2 regions of the Streptomyces sp. NPDC020996 genome follow, and region 2 is predicted to be linked to the other one. Evidence: riboswitches for the same ligand, from Rfam matches in the RefSeq annotation. Region 2 holds a riboswitch; the other holds the start of a gene.
The links. A riboswitch is a leader RNA that binds a small molecule or an ion and turns the genes downstream of it on or off. The one in region 2 is predicted to bind cyclic di-AMP.
Positions count from the first base shown of each region.

Region 1 (4,154 bases), on a different contig from region 2:
CCGCGCTGTGCCTGGGCCCGACCACCGGAGACATGCCATGAGCAATTACGAGGACAAGTTCCCGCGCTCCCTGTGGATCCGCCTCATCATCTACATCGCGGCGGGCCACCTCTTCGCGGGCTTCATCTACCTGCTGTTCTCGGTGGGCGCCAAGTAGCCCGCCGCGTCCTGACCGGCAGCCCGCCGCGTCCTGGGCGGCGTCAGTCGAGCAGGCGCTCGCGCAGCCGCTCCCGCACCGCCGGAGTGAGGCCGAGCCCCTGCTCCAGGTAGGGCTCGACGCCGCCCCAGGTCTCCTCGATGGTCTCGAAGGCCGCCGCCAGGTACTCCTCGCGCGCCTCGAACAGCGGGCTGAGCAGCTCCATGACCTCGGGGGAGTAGGCCGAAGCCGAGCTCCCGCCGCGCTGCACCCGGTAGCGGCGGTGCTTGGCGTTCGACTCCAGGTAGTCGGCGAAGATCGCATCCCGCTCCACACCCACGGCGAGCAGCGTCACGGCGACGGACAGGCCCGCGCGGTCCTTGCCCGCGGCACAGTGCATCAGCGCGGGCACGCTGTCCTCGGCCAGCGCGTGCAGCACGCGCGTGTGCTCGCCGGTGCGCTCCTTGACGATGAGGCGGTACGAGCCGATCATGCGGCCGGCCGCCTTGCCGTCCCCGAGTATCTCGCGCAGCTGGTCGAGGTCTCCGTCCCGGACCATCTTCCAGAACTCGGCGCCGTCCGCCGGGTCGCTCAGCGGCAGGTTCACATTGCGCACGCCCGGCAGCTCGACGTCCGGGCCCTCCAGCCTCTGGTCCGCGGCGTTGCGGAAGTCGAAGACCGTGTGCAGCCCCAGCGAGGCGAGGAAGGCGGTGTCCTCCGCGGTGGCGTGCGCGAGGTGGCCGCTGCGGAACAGCACTCCGTGGCGCACCCGTCGTCCGTCCACCGTCGGCAGGCCCCCCACGTCGCGGAAGTTTCGGACTCCTGCCAGCTCGGGCTCGGTCGACGGGATCTGCTGCGTCACGGGGGCTCCTCCCAGTCGTCCCCGCCGGCGCTGCTCGTCGACGGGCACCTCCTTGACGATACGACACGCACACCCCGGCTCAGCAGGGGTGTGCGGTCTGCCGCCGGGGAGCCCGTGGCGATTCCGCGGCGAGTCGGTGGCGAGTTGGTGGCGAGTCAGTGGCGCACCGGTGGCGAGCCGGTACGAATGCCGCGAAACGGACCATGTGCCCCGAGGATGCTTCCCTGGTGCATTGCCCCTGCCTGAGTCTTCTGTCCGAATTGGCGCTTTGGGTGGATTTCATTCCAACTCGCTCCGGAATAAGGAATGCTGGCGCGAGGTCGCGTGAGCATCGTCATATCGGTCACCGTGAGTCGCCCGTCATGTTCACGTAATGCGTATTGCTTTTCAGGGAATTTGGCCGCTGAAGTCGCCTCGGAATCAACGGAGGGTGACCGTGAATTCCGGTAAGGGATCAAGAGAAACGTGCGCTTCCCGCAACCTCTTGCTTGTCCCTTCGCGTCGTGGTCGCTTACGTTCGCCACGCAATCCGGGCGGACGCCGAATCCTGCCGCCGCCTGGAATCCCGCACCACTCACCCGTGCACGGCAGGAGCGGGGGACCCACAGGTAGAACCGCCTGTCCGGTCTCCGGAACAGGCTTGGGGTCAAGTCGCGCCCACGGCGCGGCCGGACATCTCCAGTCCGCACCCGACAGCTCACCTCGCAGGCGCCGGAGAGGAATTCGTCATGCCCGCGAAGGGTAAGCACCGCCGCCCCAAGTCCCAGCGCTTCACCCGCTCCATCGCCGTCGCCGGAACCGGCGGCGCCGCGCTCGCCCTCCCTCTGCTGGGGGCCACCGGCGCCCACGCCGACACCGCGCAGTCCACCGCGCAGCCGGTTTCGCAGAAGGCCGTGCAGTCCCTTTCCGGCGCCGAGAAGGCGGCGGCCGAGGGGAAGAAGGCCGCGAAGGAGAGGGCCGCGAACAACGCGCGCGTGCGGACCTATTCGGTGCGCAAGGGCGACTGGCTCTCGAAGATCGCCGAGCAGCAGGGCGTCCGCGGCGGCTGGAAGAAGCTGTACGCGGACAACCGCGAGGCCGTCGGCGACGACCCGTCGCTGATCCATCCCGGCCTGAAGCTCGTCCTCGGCAAGAAGGCCACGAGCGGCGCCACCAAGTCGTCGTCCTCTTCGTCACCTTCGTCCTCTTCGTCGCCTTCCTCCTCGGCGGCCTCTTCCTCTTCGTCGTCCTCTTCGGCTCCCGCGCCTTCCGCCGGCTCTCCGTCCTCCTCCTCCGCCGCCGACGTGTCCTCCTCCTCGCCTTCCTCGCAGCAGGCGACGGTCACCCAGGCCGCCGAGTCCACCGGCACCTCCAGCGGTTACACCCTCCCGGTCTCCGGGGCCGGTGTCGGCACCGGATACCGCGTCGCGGGCAGCATGTGGTCCAGCGGCTACCACACCGGCGTCGACTTCGTCGTGCCTACCGGCACCTCGCTGAAGGCCGTGGGCGCCGGCACGGTCGTCTCCGCGGGCTGGGGCGGCGCCTACGGCAACCAGGTCGTCATCCAGCTGAGCGACGGCTACTACGCCCAGTACGCCCACCTCTCGCAGCTCTCCGTCTCGGCCGGCCAGACCGTCACCGCCGGCCAGCAGATCGGTCTCTCCGGCGCGACCGGCAACGTGACCGGCCCGCACCTGCACTTCGAGATCCGCACCACGCCGAACTACGGCTCCGACGTGGACCCGGTCGGCTACCTCCGCTCCAAGGGCGTCGCCGTCGGCTGACGGTTCCCCGGCCGCCCGGCATGCCGCCGAGGACCGGACCCCGATCCCCGGGTCCGGTCCTCGGCCGTCGCCGCGTACGGGGGCGGCGTATTCCGGGTTTGGTGAACAATTTGGGCGTGGCTTATCTCACCGTTCGTCAAGCCCTCCCTACGGTCGCGTAGGTCACAGTGGACGGTGAATCATGACCTGCTGTGGCAGACGATTCGAAGAGTGACAGCAGATCAGTGATCGGGTCGTACGTCGCGGTGGGGGACAGCTTCACCGAGGGCGTCGGCGACCCGGGTCCCGGCGGGGCGTTCGTCGGCTGGGCGGACCGGTTCGCGGTGCTCCTCGCCGACCGGCGGGCCGAGGGCGACTTCACGTACACGAACCTCGCCGTGCGCGGCAGGCTGCTCGACCAGATCGTGGCCGAGCAGGTCCCGCAGGCCGTCGAACTCGCTCCGGACCTGGTGTCCTTCTGCGCGGGCGGCAACGACATCCTCCGGCCCGGCACCGACCCCGACGAGGTCGCCGAGCGCTTCGAGCGGGCGGTCGCACGGCTCACCGAGGCCGCCGGCACCGTCATGGTGACGACGGGCTTCGACACCCGTGGCGTCCCGGTGCTCAAACGCCTGCGCGGCAAGATCGCCACCTACAACGGCCATGTGCGGGCCATCGCCGACCGTTACGGCTGTCCCGTGCTGGACCTGTGGTCCCTGAAGTCCATCCAGGACCGCCGGGCCTGGGACCACGACCGGCTCCACCTCTCGCCCGAGGGGCACACGCGCGTGGCGCTGCGGGCCGGCCAGGTCCTCGGCCTGGAGGTGCCGGCCGATCCCGAGCAGTCCTGGCCGCCGCTTCCGCCGCGCGGCACCCTGGAGATCCGGCGGGACGACGTGCAGTGGGCGCGCGAGTACCTGGTGCCCTGGATCGGGCGACGCCTGCGGGGTGAGTCGTCCGGCGACCACGTCCAGGCGAAGGGGATGCTGTCCCCGTACGACATCAAACTGCGGATCGAGTCGGTCGCCTGACCCGGCGCTCCCGCGCGTTCCGTGCACGCGCCGCCGAGCGGTGACTCCGCACCCGGTACCCCGTACCCCCTACCCCGTCTCCCGTACTCCGTATTCCGTACGGCCGGCCGGGAACAGCCGGCCGGCGGACGGTGTTCTGCCCGTACATGACGACGAGCGACGCCACCGCGACGGGTGTGCTGCACTACACCGCCTTCTCCGACGACCCCGCCGGGGGCAACCCGGCCGGGGTCGTCCTCGACGCGAGCGGTCTCGGCGACGCCGCCATGCTCGCCGTAGCCGCCGAGGTCGGCTACTCGGAGACCGCGTTCCTGACCCCCGGTCCGCAGCGGCCCGGCACCGATCCCGGACGGGTCTTCACCGTGCGGTACTTCAGCCCCAAG
Region 1 is NZ_JBFADM010000011.1:4,522-8,675, forward strand. Features, by position in the region: gene AB0G63_RS10675 (XRE family transcriptional regulator) at 1-41, shown strand, start outside; gene AB0G63_RS10680 (DUF6126 family protein) at 38-157, shown strand; gene AB0G63_RS10685 (tyrosine-protein phosphatase) at 201-998, opposite strand; cyclic di-AMP (ydaO/yuaA leader) riboswitch at 1,543-1,722, shown strand; gene AB0G63_RS10690 (LysM peptidoglycan-binding domain-containing M23 family metallopeptidase) at 1,727-2,761, shown strand; gene AB0G63_RS10695 (SGNH/GDSL hydrolase family protein) at 2,986-3,771, shown strand; gene AB0G63_RS10700 (PhzF family phenazine biosynthesis isomerase) at 3,918-4,154, shown strand, end outside.
Region 1: it holds a riboswitch for cyclic di-AMP, as region 2 does, so the genes downstream of both, AB0G63_RS10690 (LysM peptidoglycan-binding domain-containing M23 family metallopeptidase) here and AB0G63_RS37690 (transglycosylase SLT domain-containing protein) in region 2, are expected to answer to the same signal.

Region 2 (4,154 bases):
CGGCGGACCCCTCGGGCGAGAAGACGCCGTAGGGAAGGTTGTGCGGGCCGAAGGGGTCGCCCTCGGGGACATCGAAGGGGGGCATGGGTGCTGCCTCACTCTCACCATGTGTCGCGTGCCGTCATGGGGCCGCGCGTACCGTCATGTGGCCGCGCCACACGTTACGGCCGAGTCGCCTGCCTTGGGCAGTTGTCCTGGGCAGTGTCGGGTACCGCGTGGTGAGCCGCGGCCCGCCAAGACGGGGCGCGAGCTTCGTGTCGTCGGTGCCGGGCCCGTCCTTCACCGGGCTGCCGGCCGAGGGCTCCTTCGGCGATGTCGGTGCGGTGAAGCGGGCGTGCGGAACCGGGCGTGCGGAACCGGGTGTGCGGAACCGGGTGTGCGGAACCGGGTGCGGGGCGGGGCTCCGCAACCGCCGTCCGGGCGCGGTGAGTCGGCGCGCCGCCCGGTCCGTATTCTCTGATCATGGCCGCACCCACCGCATACGCACTCGTCGCCACCGACCTGGACGGCACCCTGCTCCGAAGCGACGACACGCTCTCCGACCGCTCCCTCGCCGCGCTCGCGCGGGCGGCGGAGGCCGGCGCCCGGCACCTCGTCGTCACGGGCCGGCCGGCGCCGCGCGTACGGCCGCTGCTGGACGCCCTGGGCGGCGGCGGGCTCGCGGTGTGCGCGCAGGGCGCACAGGTCTACGACGCCGCGGCGGACCGCCTGCTGTGGTCCGTCACCCTGGACCGGGAACTGGCCGAGACCGCGCTCGGGAAGATAGAGGCCGAGGTGGGAGAGGTGTACGCGGCCGTCGACCAGGACGGCGTCGACGGGCTCACGCTCATCGAGCCCGGCTACCTCATGCCGCACCCCACCCTGCCCGCCGTGCGGGTCGGGCGGCGCGACGACCTGTGGAGCGCGCCGATCAGCAAGGTGCTGCTGCGTCACCCCGACCTCAGCGACGACGAGTTGACGGAGACGGCGCGCGCGGTGGTCGGTCCCCTCGCCACGGTCACCATGTCGGGACCCGGCACCGTCGAGCTCCAGCCGTGCGGGGTCACCAAGGCGACCGGCCTCGCGCTGGCCGCCGAACACCTGGGCCTGGGTCCGCACGAGACGATCGCCTTCGGGGACATGCCCAACGACATCCCCATGTTCGACTGGGCCGCCCACGGCGTCGCCATGGCCAACGCCCACCCCGAACTCCTCGCCGTCGCCGACGAGATCACCCTGTCGAACGAGGACGACGGCATCGCCGTCGTCCTCGAGCGGCTGTTCTCCGGGGCCTGATAGCCGCGCCTAGTAGGCGCCGTAGACGTTGTCGATCGAGCCGTAGCGCTTGGCCGCGTAGTTGCAGGCGGCGGTGATGTTCGCGATCGGGTCGTAGGGGTCGTACGACGTGCCGGGCACGTGGTAGGCGGCGAACGTCGGGTCGATGACCTGCAGCAGGCCCTTGGAGGGGGTGCCGGCGGCGGCGTTCGAGTCCCAGTTGTTGATCGCGTTCGGGTTGCCCGAGGACTCGCGCATGACGTTGCGGTAGATGCCGTTGTAGGAGCCCGGGATGCCGTGCTGCGCCATGACGCTGAGGGAGGCCCGGATCCAGCCGTCGAGGTTGTTGGGGTAGCCCAGCGAGGCGGCGGTGACGGTGGTCGAGGTGGCCGCGGACGCCTCGGTCGCGCCGACGAGCGGCAGCGCGAGCACGGCGAGGCCGGTGCCGGCGACGGCGAGTTTGCGGACGAGACGGGAGTTTCTGACGCGGGGGTGCCGGGCAGCTGCAGACATGACGGTTCCTCTCCGGCGCCTGCGAGGTGAGCTGTCGGGTTCGGGCGGGAGATGCCCGGCCGCCTCGCCCTGCGGCGACGCGACTTCACCCCTAGCCGGCCCGGTACGGTGCCCGGTCCGGCGACTTACCTGGTTCCCCCGCTCCTGCCGTGCGTGAGTTCGTCGATGGCTGTTCCCGGGCGGCGGCAGGATTCGGCGTCCGCCCGACAGGCCGGGAACGTATGCGAGAGCACATGTCCGGAACAAGTGGCGGTTTCGTATGCCGGGCTTTTTGACCTTGATGTGGGGCTTATGGGGTGCTTGATCCTTTGCGGCAGCCAAGGGTCAAATGGGCGGCGGTGAAAGGGATGTGAGGGTGTGGCGCGCGGGCGGCGGTACGGGGGCGGGCGTGAGCCAACTCACGGGCTTTCACAAGTGCGGCAAAACGGTCAATGAGGCCAACTCGGTTGCAATGGGCCGCTCGTGGGTCGGGGTGGTGTCATGTGGGCGGACTGCCGCCTGGTGATGGGTTCGGTGGAGGGTCGGTGAGCGGCCTGTGGGCGGCCTGTGGGCGGCTCGGTGTGGAGGGCCTGTGGGCGACCCGGCGGGCATGGGCGGGTGCGTGGTGGCTCGGCCGGCGGTCGGTGAGTGGCCGCCGGCCGGGCGGTGCCCTCCCGCGGGCCGGGCTGTGCCATCCCGCGCCGCAGGGGTCGCCTTGCGTGCCCACGTCAAGGGGCCTCGGTGCGGGCGCTGCTCGGCCCCAGGGCTCCGGCTCGCTTCCCTTGTCGGCCGATCGGGTATGTCTATAAATGTCCGTTCGTATCTGGTGATCGAAAACATGGCAGCCGTGATCCGATACCGCCCGTGCTGGACGGGTGGGCGGCATGGGTGATCGAAAGCCGACCGGATACGCTGACTTGAGTGGGGGCAGCGACCTATCGACAAACCGTGTAATCGCCAGCAGACACCAGCAGACAGGAGACCCCTCGTGACCGTCGTCGGGCCATTCGGGCTGAGCGTGCGGGACCAGGCTCTGGAAGCCGATGTCCAGGCCGGATTGGCGGCTGTCGAGGAGGGACTGCTCGAAGCCACCAAGAGCGAGGTCCCCTTCATCACGGAAGCCGCCCAGCACCTGGTGCGGGCGGGCGGGAAGCGGTTCCGTCCGCTCCTCGTGATGCTCGCCGCCCGGTTCGGTGACCCGTACGCGCCGGGGATCGTGCCGTCGGCCGTGGTCGTGGAGCTGACCCACCTCGCGACCCTGTACCACGACGACGTCATGGACGAGGCGGCGGTGCGGCGCGGCGTGGACAGTGCGAACACCCGCTGGGGCAACTCGGTGGCGGTCCTCACCGGCGACTTCCTGTTCGCCCGCGCCTCGCACATCCTGGCCGACCTGGGGCCCGAGGCGGTCCGGGTGCAGGCCGAGGCGTTCGAGCGGCTGGTCACCGGGCAGATCCTGGAGACCGCTGGCCCGCAGGACGGCCGGGACCCCGTCGAGCACTACCTCGACGTCCTGGGCGGCAAGACGGGGTCGCTGGTGGCCGTGTCCTGTCGGTTCGGCGCGATGATGTCCGGCGCCGACGAGACGGTCGTCGACGTGCTCACCCAGTACGGGGAGCGGCTCGGCGTCGCCTTCCAGCTGGCCGACGACGTGCTGGACATCGCCTCCGACTCGCACGAGTCCGGGAAGACCCCGGGCACGGACCTGCGGGAGGGCGTCCCGACGCTGCCGGTGCTGCGGCTGCGGGAGCGGGCGGCCCGGCTGGGGCTCGCCGAGGACATCGCCCTGTGCGAGCTGCTGGACTCCGACCTGAGCGACGACGCGCGGCACGCCCGGGCGCTGGCGGAGCTGCGGGCGCATCCCGCGCTGGAGCAGGCGCGGCGCGACACGGTGCGGTACGCGGAGGACGCCAGGGCGGCCCTCGCCCCGCTCCCGGAATGCGACGCGAAGGCGGCGCTGGTGCAGCTGTGCGACGCGGTGGTGCACCGCGCCGGGTGACACTCCCGGCGGCCAGGTTCTGTCTGGTTCGATGCGGTGCGGTGCGACTTGTCCTGACTCGTCTCCGAGTCGGAGCCGCTCACTGAGTGGCGTACGTCACGCCGCCGCGCCGCACCCCTACGGGTAGGCGGACGCGCCGCCCTCTCGTGTCATACCCCAGGCGTACACGGAGTTGGCTCCGCGGTCTGACGCTTCCTGACGGGCGATTTGGTCAGATGGAGACCACGGAAAACACCAATCCTCACCGATTCGGGTGAGAATGGCGGCTCGGGGTGAATCGTGAGTGGAGCAGCCGCCGCCGACGACGGAGGTAAGGCACACATGGCACCGTACGGATCCGACGACAGCACGATCGCCGGGGAGTCCGACGACCTGCGCGCGGGACGGCGCAAGGCCGCGCGGTACGTCG
Region 2 is NZ_JBFADM010000106.1:8,982-13,135, reverse strand. Features, by position in the region: gene fahA (fumarylacetoacetase) at 1-85, opposite strand, end outside; gene AB0G63_RS37695 (HAD family hydrolase) at 463-1,275, shown strand; gene AB0G63_RS37690 (transglycosylase SLT domain-containing protein) at 1,285-1,767, opposite strand; cyclic di-AMP (ydaO/yuaA leader) riboswitch at 1,769-1,942, opposite strand; gene AB0G63_RS37685 (polyprenyl synthetase family protein) at 2,735-3,745, shown strand; gene AB0G63_RS37680 (DUF2092 domain-containing protein) at 4,067-4,154, shown strand, end outside.